Regions from separate parts of the Streptomyces sp. NBC_00400 genome, predicted to be linked through region 3. Evidence: riboswitches for the same ligand, from Rfam matches in the RefSeq annotation. Region 3 holds a riboswitch; each other region holds the start of a gene.
What was found. A riboswitch is a leader RNA that binds a small molecule or an ion and turns the genes downstream of it on or off. The one in region 3 is predicted to bind glycine.

Region 1 (3,805 bases), 510 kb from region 3:
TCGGGATCCGCTCCGCGATGCCCACGGCCCAGGCGCGCCGGCTGTGCCCCAACGCCGCTTACCTCACCCCGCGCTTCTCGCTGTACCGCCAGGTGAGTGAGACGGTGATGGAGCTGCTGCACGGGCTGTCGCCGCTGGTGGAGCCGCTGAGCCTGGACGAGGCCTTCGTCGACCTGGAAGCGGGCGGGGTGCCGCCTCGGACGGCCGCCGCGCGGGCCGTGGGGGAGCGACTGCGCCGCGAGATCCGTTCCGCCACGGGCCTGACCGGCTCGGTGGGGCTGGCCGGCGCCAAGATGCTGGCGAAGATCGCGTCCGAGGCGGCCAAGCCGAACGGTCTGGTGGTGATCGAGCCCGGTACCGAACGCGAGCTGCTGGGCCCGATGACGGTGCGGACACTGCCCGGGGTGGGGCCCGCGACGGCCGAGACGCTGCGCCGGGCCGGGATCCACACCGTCGCGGAGACCGCGGAGGCCGGGGAGGCCGAGCTGGTGCGGCTGCTGGGCAAGGCGCACGGTGCCGGGCTGTATGCGATGGCGCTGGGCCGGGACGACCGGCCGGTGGTGGCCGAGCGGGACGCGAAGTCCATCTCGGTCGAGGACACCTTCGAGGTCGATCTGACCGACCGGACGCGGGTACGGAGCGAGGTGCTGCGGCTGGCGGACCGCTGTGTGGAGCGGCTGCGGTCCGCCGGGCGCTCCGGGCGGACGGTGGTCATCAAGGTGCGCAACTACGACTTCTCGACCCTGACCCGCTCCGAGACGCTCCGTGGGCCCACCGACGACCCCGCGGTGATACGGGAGGCCGCCGTGCGGCTGCTGGAGATGGTGGACACCACCGGCGGGGTCCGGCTGCTGGGCGTAGGGGTCAGCGGCCTGGCCGACTTCACACAGGAGGATCTGTTCGCCCAGTTCGCGACGGAGCGCGAGGCGAAGGAGGCGGAGAAGGCCGCGAGAGCGGCGGCGGAGCTGTCCGGTGGCGCGGCGGCGGCTCGGGAGGCCGAGGAGGAGCGGCCTCGGCGCTGGCATCCCGGACTGGACGTGGTGCACGACGAGTACGGCGCGGGCTGGGTGCAGGGGAGCGGGGTGGGGAGGGTGACCGTGCGCTTCGAAACGCCGTGGTCCGCACCGGGGAGGGTGCGGACCTTTGCTGTGGAGGATCCGGCGCTGCGGCCGGGGGAGCCCCTGCCGCTGGTGGGCGGGGGACCGGCGGACGGTCAGTCGTCCGAGCCGGCGATCCTGCCGAAGTCCTTGTCACCGGAGCCGGGCGAGGACACCGGGTCGGATGTCGGGGAGGAGATATCCAGTCGGTAGTGGTGATAGAGCTGAAGTTCCTGCTCAGGGGAGAGATGGCGGCCGACGCCGAAGTCCGGCGCGTCCTTGATCAGCTTGCGGTCGTAAGGAATGTGCAGGCCCTCACCGACCATCTTGCTGGGTTCGAGGGGGACGAACGCGTCCCGGCTGAAGAGTCCGGTGCGCACGGCCGCCCACTCCGGTTCCCCCGTCGCGTCGTCGAGATACACCTCGTCGATCGTGCCTATTTTGGCGCCGTTACGGTCGAACGCTTTGCGGCCGATCAGGCTCCGGGGATCGATATCGGTTTGCACGGTCCCTCCAATTGGTCGCAACTGCCCTCTGACAACAACCAAACGGCACATTTCATGCCCTGGCCACTCGAAGGATCCTTCGAGTGCCGCGCTGGTAGGCTGGCCAATGGCCGCAGACCCCGTGCGGGAGAGTCCTTTGCCGTTCGCGGCGAGGGCGCCGAAGGAGCAAATCCTCCCCGGAATCTCTCAGGCACACGTACCGCGTGGGCGAGGTCACTCTGGAAAGCAGGGCGGGCCGCGGAAGGCACACCTCCGGGACCCCTCCTCACCGACGGTGAAAGCCGGGCCGCTTCGCGCGGGCCGGTGAAGCTCTCAGGTTGAGATGACAGAGGGGGAGGCCGTCCGGGCACCCGCGCCGTGGTGCCCCTCGTAGGTCGCACGACCAGGAGGCCCCCGCAGATGACCACCAATCGCATCTCCTTGACCGAGCTGGAAAGCGGCACTCCCTTCGAGCACCGGCACATCGGTCCCGACCACGAGGCGCAGGCCAAGATGCTCGCGCACATCGGGTTCGGATCGCTGGACGAGCTCACCGCCACCGCCGTGCCCGATGTCATCAAGAGTGCCGAGGCGCTCGGCCTGCCGCAGGCCCGTACCGAGGCCGAGGTGCTGCAGGAGCTGCACGGCCTCGCGGACCGCAACCAGGTGCTGGCGTCCATGATCGGACTCGGCTACTACGGCACGTTCACCCCGCCGGTGATCCTGCGCAATGTCATGGAGAACCCGGCCTGGTACACGGCCTACACGCCCTACCAGCCGGAGATCTCGCAGGGCCGCCTCGAGGCGCTGCTCAACTTCCAGACGATGGTCGCCGACCTGACCGGTCTGCCCACCTCCGGCTCCTCGCTGCTGGACGAGGGCACCGCGGCCGCCGAGGCGATGGCGCTCTCCCGCCGGGTCGGCAAGGTCAAGCAGGGCGTCTTCCTGGTCGACGCCGACTGTCTGCCGCAGACCATCGCCGTGATCGAGACCCGTGCGGAGCCCACCGGCGTCGAGGTCGTGGTCGCCGACCTGTCCGACGGCATCCCGGCCGGGATCGCCGAGCGCGGGGTGTTCGGTGTGCTGCTGCAGTACCCCGGCGCCTCCGGTGCGGTCCGCGACCCGCGCGCCGTCATCGAGCAGGCCCACGAGCTGGGCGCGGTCGTCACCGTCGCCGCCGATCTGCTCGCCCTGACGCTGCTGACCTCGCCCGGCGAGCTCGGCGCGGACATCGCCGTCGGCACCACCCAGCGCTTCGGCGTCCCGATGGGCTTCGGCGGACCGCACGCCGGCTTCATGGCCGTCCGCGACCAGTTCGCCCGCAGCCTGCCCGGCCGCCTGGTGGGCGTCTCCGTCGACGCCGACGGCAACAAGGCCTACCGCCTCGCACTGCAGACGCGCGAGCAGCACATCCGCCGGGAGAAGGCCACCAGCAACATCTGCACCGCGCAGGTGCTGCTCGCCGTCATGGCCGGCATGTACGCGGTCTACCACGGCCCCGAGGGTCTGCGGACGATCGCCCGGCGCACCCACCGCTACGCCGCGGTCCTCGCCGAGGGCCTGCGGGCCGGCGGGGTGGAGATCGTGCACGGCGCGTACTTCGACACGCTGACCGCGCGGGTGCCCGGCCGGGCCGCCGAGGTCGTGGCTGCCGCTCGCGAGGCCGGCGTCAACCTCCGGCAGGTCGACGCCGACCTCGTCGGCATCGCGTGCGACGAGACCACCGGGCGCGCGCAGCTGGCCGGCGTCTGGGGCGCCTTCGGGGTGCACGGCGACGTCGAGCAGCTGGACGCGGCCGCCGCCGAGGCGCTGCCGCAGGACCTGCTGCGCGGCGACGACTACCTCGCCCACCCGGTCTTCCACCAGTACCGCTCCGAGACCGCGATGCTGCGCTACCTGCGCACCCTCGCGGACAAGGACTACGCACTGGACCGCGGCATGATCCCGCTCGGCTCCTGCACCATGAAGCTGAACGCGACCACCGAGATGGAGCCGGTCACCTGGCCCGCCTTCGGGCAGCTGCACCCGTTCGCGCCGGCCGCCCAGGCGCAGGGCTACCTCACCCTGATCCAGGAGCTGGAGGAGCGGCTGGCCACCGTCACCGGCTATGACAAGGTCTCCATCCAGCCCAACGCCGGATCGCAGGGCGAGCTGGCCGGTCTGCTGGCGGTGCGTGCCTACCACCGCGCCAACGGTGACGAGCAGCGCACGGTCTGCCTGATC
Region 2 (3,805 bases), 5.5 Mb from region 3:
GAGCCGGGTGGCTCAGCTCTGGATGAAGGCGGCGTACTCGTCGGCCGAGAGCAGGTCGCCCGGCTCACCGCTGATCTTCACCTTGAACAGCCAACCGCCCTCGAACGGGGCGGTGTTCACCAGCGAGGGGTCGTTGACGACATCCTCGTTGATCTCGGTGATCTCACCGTCGACGGGCGAGTAGAGATCGCTGACCGACTTGGTCGACTCCAGCTCGCCGCAGGTCTCGCCCGCCGCGACCGTGGCACCGACCTCGGGAAGCTGCACGTAGACGACGTCGCCGAGCGCGTTGGCCGCGTGCTCGGTGATGCCGACCGTCGAGACGCCTTCCTCGGCGCCCGACAGCCACTCGTGCTCCTTGCTGTAGCGCAGCTGCTGGGGGTTGCTCATGGCTCGATTCTCCTGTACGCGAGGGTGTGGTCGTGAAGGGGGTCGCCCCTGGTGACGCCGAGGGGGAGGGTCTTGCACAGTGAAACGCACGGGTGCGCACCGCTGCCGGGTCCGCCGCGGGTGAGCTACTGCTTCTGCCGCTTGTAGAAGGGCAGAGCGGTGACCTCGTACGGCTCATGGCTTCCACGGATGTCCACGCACACACCCTCGGTGCCCGGTGTGGCGTAGGCGGCGTCGACGTAGGCGATGGCGACCGGCTTGCCGAGGGTGGGAGAGGGGGCCCCGGAGGTGACCTCACCGATGACCGTGCCGTCGGCCGCGACGACCGGGTAGCCGGCGCGCGGGACCCGGCGGCCCGTGGCGGTCAGGCCGACCAGCTTGCGCGGCGGGTTCGTCTCGGCGCGCTCGGCGGCCTCCGCCAGTGCACTGCGGCCGACGAAGTCGCCGTCGTTGGTCGTCTTCTCGAACTTCACGACCCGGCCCAGGCCCGCGTCGAACGGGGTGGTCGAGGTCGTCAGCTCGTGCCCGTACAGCGGCATGCCCGCCTCCAGGCGCAGGGTGTCCCGGCAGGACAGGCCGCACGGCACCAGACCGGCGTCCTTGCCGGCCTCGGTCAGCGCCTCCCAGAGGGCGACCGCGTCGGCCGGCCGGACGAACAGCTCGAAGCCGTCCTCGCCGGTGTAGCCGGTACGGGCGATCAGTGCCTCCACGCCGGCGACGGTGCCGGGCAGGCCCGCGTAATACTTCAGGCCGTCCAGGTCGGCGTCGGTGACCTTCTTGAGGATCCCGGGCGACTGCGGACCCTGCACCGCGAGCAGCGCGTAGGCGTCCCGGTCGTCGCGGATCGCGGCGTCGAAGCCGCCCGCCCGCGCGGTCAGCGCATCCAGCACCACCTGGGCGTTGGAGGCGTTGGCGACGACCATGTACTCCTGGTCGGCCAGGCGGTAGACGATCAGGTCGTCGAGGATGCCGCCCCCGGCCTCGCAGATCATGGTGTAGCGGGCGCGGCCGGTCTTGACCCCGCCGATGTTGCCCACCAGCGCGTAGTCGAGGAGGTCGGCGGCCTGCGGGCCGGTGACGGTGATCTCGCCCATGTGGGAGAGGTCGAACAGGCCGGCGCGGGTACGGACGGCGACATGTTCGTCACGCTCGCTGCTGTAGCGCAGCGGCATGTCCCAGCCGGCGAAGTCGGTCATGGTGGCGCCGAGCGCACGATGGGTGGCGTCCAGCGCAGTACGGCGGGGGGCATCAGTCATGGTTCCGGGCTCCCAGGCAGGGGTGACAAGACGTTCTCCCCATCTGTCATCGGAACCTGAGAGGTTCACCGGGATCCCGCGAACGGACCCGGTTTGCACCTTGGGTGGAGCCGCCCCGTGGGCCGGGCTGCGGCTCGCTTTTCAGATCTGCCTCGCCTGCGCGGTATAGGGGCCTGAGAGATTCAAGGGAGGACTTGCTCCTTCGGCGCCCCGCCATGGCGGCCGGGGACTCTCCCGCGCGGGTTCAAACGGCCGGTATGGAGTTGGCGGTGCACGGGTGAGACGAGATGTGCACGTGGCGGCCACATCATTGCACGGGATCGCCCGATAGAGGAGCCCCCACCGTCGCCCCGCCCGTGACGTGGGCAGATCGGACAATAACCTTGATGGGCATTACCTTTTCTTGACACTCTGCGGGTAGGGACGGACTCGAACCGGAACAGAACCGGACGGGGAGGACGATCGCGTGCACAGCGAAGCGGCATTCGGGGCCACTTCAGGCGTCGTGCCTCCGGCCGCCGCGCCCGGGGCCACCGCGCCTGTGGTGCCGTCCGCCACCTCGCCCGCGGTGCCGCCCGCCGCCGGGTCCCGGGCCGGCCGGCCGCCGCGGCCCGTCGTCCGGCCGGGGCGCGGCGCCGAAATCGTGGACCTCCGGGGCCGCGGACGGGCGAGGGGCGCCGCCGAGCTGCGGTTCCCGGCCGGTGACCTGGTGGTGGTCTCCGGTCTCCCGGGCAGCGGCAAGAGCACCCTGATGCACCGGGTCGTACCGCCGCTGGACGCCCACGGCGCCGTGGTGCACCGCATCGATTCGCAGGACGTCCGCGAGCGCTGGGAGCGCGGCCGGCTGCGCCGGCTGCCGTACGCCCTCTACCGTCCGCTGGTCCGGGCCGCCCACTACCTGACGCTGGGCCGTGCGCTGCGCTCGGGGGGCAGTGTGGTGGTGCACGACTGCGGCACCCTGGCGTGGGTGCGCGGCTGGCTCGCGCGTTCGGCGGTGCGCGGCGGACGCGGGCTGCATCTGGTGCTGCTCGATGTGCCGCCCGAGGTGGCACTGTCCGGCCAGGAGTCGCGGGGACGCGGGGTGTCGGGGTACGCCTTCGCGCGGCACCGCGGGGCGGTGGGCCGGCTGGTCGGCGCGGCGGAGTCGGCCCGGCTGCCGAAGGGCTGCGCCTCGGCCGTCCTGCTCGACCGGCGGGCGGCGAGCACCCTGGAGACCGTCGGCTTCGACTGACAGCGGCGACCGGGCGCACGGGCACCGTGCCCCGGGGGTCCCTCCGTACGCCTTCTCGTCTAGGGTCTTTGGCCAGATGGCGCGGTTTGGAACGGGTGGGTGCACATGACATTTCCGGAGCAGGGGATACCGCAGCTGGCGTGGCCGGCGAACGAGCTCGAAGAGGTGCTGGCCGCCTCGGTCGGACACCCGGGCGCCGGTGGCCGGATCGTCGAGGTACTGGGCCGCAGCAGGGTCTGGGTGCCGCTGCCCAACGGCGGCGGACCGGAGAGCGCGGGTCCCGGTACCCGCGGCCTCGATCTGCCCACCGTCGAGCTCGACGGTGCGGCCTATGTCCCGGTCTACAGCTCCGAGCAGGAGTTCTTGCGGGTGGTCGGCGCGCATATGTCCTTCACCGTCGCCCCGGCCCGGGAGTTCGCCCGCGGGCTGCCCCCGCGCATCGGTATCGCGGTCAACCCGGACGGTGCGGTCGGCGTCCCGCTGCCGCCTCCCGCGGTGGCCGAATTGTGCCGGGAGGGGCATCACGAGGCGGCCGGTCTGCCCAGCGGCGGCCGGGTGCGGCTCTTCGAGCCGGACTGGCAGGACGAACCGGTGGACTTCCTGGCCGCCGCCGGACTGGAGTTCTCCGGCGCCGGAATTGTCCTCACTGCCCGGCGTGCCCTGGCAAGTGTCGAGGGCGACACGCCCGCGCTGTTCGTCGGTGTGCAGATCGCTGCGGACGCCGCGGCACTGCACGACGGCACCGCCCGCGAGGCGGTACTGTCAGCCCTCGGACGTGCGCTCGGTGCCGTACCGGTGCCCTGGCCCGTACAGCTCGTCATGCTCGACCTCGCCCAGGGCGACCCGGTCGCCGACTGGATGCTGGAGCGTGTGCGGCCCTTCTACTCTCGGGACCACTCGTAAGCTGGATGGATGACGGGCGGGCGCA
Region 3 (3,805 bases):
CCGATGTCGACGACTGGCAGGCGGTCGCGGAACGCCGCCAGCCCAGCGGACTGCCGGGCTTCGACGACGGTCTGGCACTGACCGAGCTGCTGGAGGCGCTGGACGGCGAACGGCGCGAGGCATTCGTGCTCACCCAGTTGGTCGGAATGCCGTACGCGGACGCGGCGGCGATCGTGGGCTGTCCCATCGGCACGGTCCGCTCCCGGGTGGCCCGTGCCCGCGCCGACCTCACCGGCTGGCTGAGGTCCGCCGAGCGGTGCGCACGACGCCCTCAGGCGGTTGCGGCGTGACCCATCCCGGTTCCGGGTGATCACTGTGTTGCCGGTGCGCCGCCCCGTACGGCGGATGGCGCCCCTCCCGGGGTGGCGTACCGGCAGTTCCCGAAGATTCATGGACCGCAGCCGTTCGCTATGTGCCCGGCTCCGGAGCCCCCTCCATAGTTTCCCCACGGAAATAGTTGCCGCATGGCAGTTTTACGTGCGGTCATCGGGTAGGTGAGGGCGTGACGGCATGACGGGGAGATCAGGGAGGAGTAGCCATGGCAATGGCAGCGGCGCAGGCCCACATCTCGGTGAAGCGCTCGGACAGGGGCGCCGCATGTGAGGCTGCTCGGTCGGCTGTGCCGCAGGTGGAGGAGGCCCAGCGCGTTGCCCCGCAGGATGCGCGTCGCCTGTCGAAGCTGTTCTTCGAGCAGCTGTCGGACCTGGAGGAAGGCACCCCGGAGTACCAGTACGCGCGCAACACGCTCATCGAGATGAACCTGTCGCTGGTGCGCTATGTAGCGCGCCGATTCCGCAGCCGCGGGCAGGAGATGGAAGACATCATGCAGGTCGGGACGATCGGTCTGATCAAGGCCATCGACCGCTTCGATGTGTCGCGCGAGAACGAGTTCACCACCTTCGCCATCCCCTACATCACCGGCGAGATCAAGCGGTTCTTCCGTGACACGACCTGGTCCGTGCATGTCCCGCGGCGTCTGCAGGAGTTGCGTGTGGACCTTGCCCGCGCTCGCGAAGAGCTCGAAGGGCGTGGCAATCCCGAGCCGTCCGTCGCCGACTTCGCGGTTCACCTGGGGCTCGGGGAGGAGGAGGTCATCGAGGGGCTGGTCGCCTGCAACGGTTACGACGCAGGCTCCCTCGACCGGCCCATCGAAGCGGGTGGCAGCAAGCAGCAGACCGGCCTCGTCGCCGACCTGATAGGCAACGAAGACCCCGCTCTCGCACTGGCCGAGGACCTTCAGGCCCTCAAGCCGCACCTCGCCCAGCTGGACGAGCGTGCGCGCACTCTCCTCGAACTGCGCTTCGGCTCGGAGATGACACAGACCGAGATCGGCGAGGAAATGGGCCTGTCCCAGATGCACGTCTCCCGTCTCCTCACCCGCACATACGCCACCCTGCGCGAAAGCCTCCTCGCCGAGGCATAGCCAAGGACTTGCTTGCACGGTATGCGGACAGCGGCGTCCCCGCCAGCGTACAAAGTGCCATTTCTCCAGGTCAGGGCCGCGTCGTGCGGGCGAGTGCACGGCGACGGGCCCGCTGCGGACAGCTCTTGACGGCGGCGTGCCGATCACCGCACGGTGCGGCGAACCACAACAGAAAAGACCACCGACGATTCTGCGCGGGAGAGCCCACACCCCAGTGGCGTGGCGCCGAAGGAGCAAATCCTCCCCGGAAACTCTCAGGCCTCGTTACCGCGCAGTGGAGGTGGACTCTGGAAAGCAGGCGCTGATGCGCCTCGCCCACGGTGCAAGCCGCGCTCGTCGCGGTGAAGCTCTCAGGCCCATGACAGAGGGGGAGGCTCACTCGATCGCGTGCCCCGTCCGACGGTGCGCGCCAGGCCCGAGGAGTCTCCATGGTGCACCCTGACTCGCACCCCGACACCCCGTCCCACCGGTCACTCGCCGCACGGGAGCGGACCGCGCCCTTCTCCGTACGCCACATCGGACCGGGCGCCGAAGAGCTGTCCACGACGCTCTCCCACCTCGGCTTCGGTTCCCGGCTCGCACTGATCGACGCCGCGGTGCCCGGCCCACGGCGCGACCGCCGCGGGCTGCGGCCGCCCGCCCCGGCGTCCGAGGCCCGGACCGAAGCCGAGCTGCGCGCCCGTCTCCACCTGCACAAGACGCTCTGCACACCGCACGGCGGGGGAGGGCCCGGCGTCGGCCCCGTGGCCGTGTATGAGCACTTGGTGCCGCATCCGCCCTCACACCCGATCCACCCGGACCCCGCCCAAGCGAGGGCGGAGGCCGGAATGCGGCGGTCTACCCCCTGACGACGGCCGGCCGCAACAAGTACCGGCCTCCGGACCGCCGGGCCGACGGTGCACGCGGCGACCGCCATCCCGTCTGCTCCTGCTCGACGATCGACGCCTACGAGAGCTGAACGCCGCGCAGGTCAGCGGTGCTTCGGCCGGCGGCGCGCCGCTCGCTTCGCCACAGCACCCTGCGCCCTGCCCTTCCCTGCCCACGGGCCCGCACCGCTCGTTCCGCACCGGCTGACCCCGCCCCGGCTCCACCTTCCCTCCTCCCCTCCTCCGCGGAGGGGCGGGCTGCCGGGGCAGCTCCTCGCGGCGCAGGCGGTCGCCCTTCGCGGGGCCACGTCGTCGGCGTTCCGGGACCGGCAGGAACGCGCGCTCCGCGGTGCCCGGATCCTCGCCGGGCGGCTCCTCGCCGATGACGTGGCCGAGACCGGTGCCCGGGTGGTCACCGGCTCGACCGAGACGCCGCTCGTGCTCATCGATCTCGCGCATTCCGTGCTGGACGCCGGACGGGCCGGGGAGCGTCTTCGTTCGCTCGGCATCAGGCCGAACACCGCGGGGGAGCACGGCCTTTTCCTCGGCACCACGGCACTGGCCGGCCGCGGATTTGATGACGCCTCCTTCCGCTAGCTCGCCGACGTGATCGCCCGAGCGCTCCTGCACCCACCTCACGTCGCCGAAGTGGCCGAACTCGACGATCGAGTAGCCCGCTTGACGACACGTCATCCCATAGCCGCCTGCGTAGAAGCCCCTCAAGCCCACCAAGCCCACCAGGAAGAGGAGTAACCCCCCATGAGTCAGCACCAGTTCGACGTTCTCGTCATCGGCGGCGGCCCCGGCGGCTACGTCGCCGCCATCCGCGGCGCCCAGCTCGGCCGTTCGGTCGTCCTCGTCGACAAGGAGCGTCCTGGCGGCGTCTGTCTCAACTGGGGCTGCATTCCGACGAAGGCCATGCTGCGCTCGGCGGAAGTCCTGGAGACCGTGCGCGGCGCGGAGGAGTTCGGCGTGCGGACAGCGGGTGTGCAGCTGGATTACTCCGCCGTTCTGCAGCGCAAGGACGGTATCAGGCCCTGGTGGCGGCGTCCGTCATCAGCGGCCACGACGAACGTATCGACTACCGGGCCGTACCGGCGGCCACCTTCACCCACCCCGAGGTGGCGAGCGTCGGCCTGACGGAGGCCCAAGCGCGGGCGGGCGGCCACGGGATCACCACCGCACGCTTCCCGTTCGCCGCCCTTGGGCGTGCTCATGCGTATGGCGCCACGGACGGCATGGTCAAGGTGGTCGCCGACCGGTCGAGCGGTGCGGTCCTGGGGACTCACATCATCGGTCCCGGCGCGAGCGACCTGATAGCGGAGGCGGCGCTCGCCGTGACACACGGTGTGACGCTCCCGCCGGTCTACCAGGTCCGATCCGCCGGCTGCCCCGAACCGGCGCGCGCCCGGGGCCTGCCCGACCGCGGCCTTCTGCAACACGCTTACAGTTCATTTCCCTTCGGATGGTTCCACGGGAAGCGAAAGTGTGGTGATGGACACGCCTCCGGCATGCG

Region 1: it holds a riboswitch for glycine, as region 3 does, so the genes downstream of both, gcvP (aminomethyl-transferring glycine dehydrogenase) here and OHS81_RS34560 (hypothetical protein) in region 3, are expected to answer to the same signal.
Region 2: it holds a riboswitch for glycine, as region 3 does, so the genes downstream of both, gcvT (glycine cleavage system aminomethyltransferase GcvT) here and OHS81_RS34560 (hypothetical protein) in region 3, are expected to answer to the same signal.

The regions. Positions count from the first base shown of each region.
Region 1 covers NZ_CP107940.1:7,368,403-7,372,207, forward strand. The annotation lists gene OHS81_RS32345 (DNA polymerase IV) at 1-1,310, shown strand, start outside; gene OHS81_RS32350 (PRC-barrel domain-containing protein) at 1,214-1,603, opposite strand; glycine riboswitch at 1,718-1,815, shown strand; glycine riboswitch at 1,816-1,942, shown strand; gene gcvP (aminomethyl-transferring glycine dehydrogenase) at 2,003-3,805, shown strand, end outside.
Region 2 covers NZ_CP107940.1:2,382,424-2,386,228, reverse strand. The annotation lists gene gcvH (glycine cleavage system protein GcvH) at 13-390, opposite strand; gene gcvT (glycine cleavage system aminomethyltransferase GcvT) at 516-1,646, opposite strand; glycine riboswitch at 1,798-1,893, opposite strand; gene OHS81_RS10365 (AAA family ATPase) at 2,215-2,877, shown strand; gene OHS81_RS10360 (enhanced serine sensitivity protein SseB) at 2,983-3,780, shown strand.
Region 3 covers NZ_CP107940.1:7,882,846-7,886,650, forward strand. The annotation lists gene OHS81_RS34550 (sigma-70 family RNA polymerase sigma factor) at 1-290, shown strand, start outside; gene OHS81_RS34555 (SigB/SigF/SigG family RNA polymerase sigma factor) at 545-1,423, shown strand; glycine riboswitch at 1,609-1,703, shown strand; glycine riboswitch at 1,704-1,795, shown strand; gene OHS81_RS34560 (hypothetical protein) at 1,852-2,271, shown strand; gene OHS81_RS34565 (hypothetical protein) at 2,320-2,886, shown strand; gene OHS81_RS34570 (FAD-dependent oxidoreductase) at 3,049-3,429, shown strand; gene OHS81_RS37535 (hypothetical protein) at 3,411-3,805, shown strand, end outside.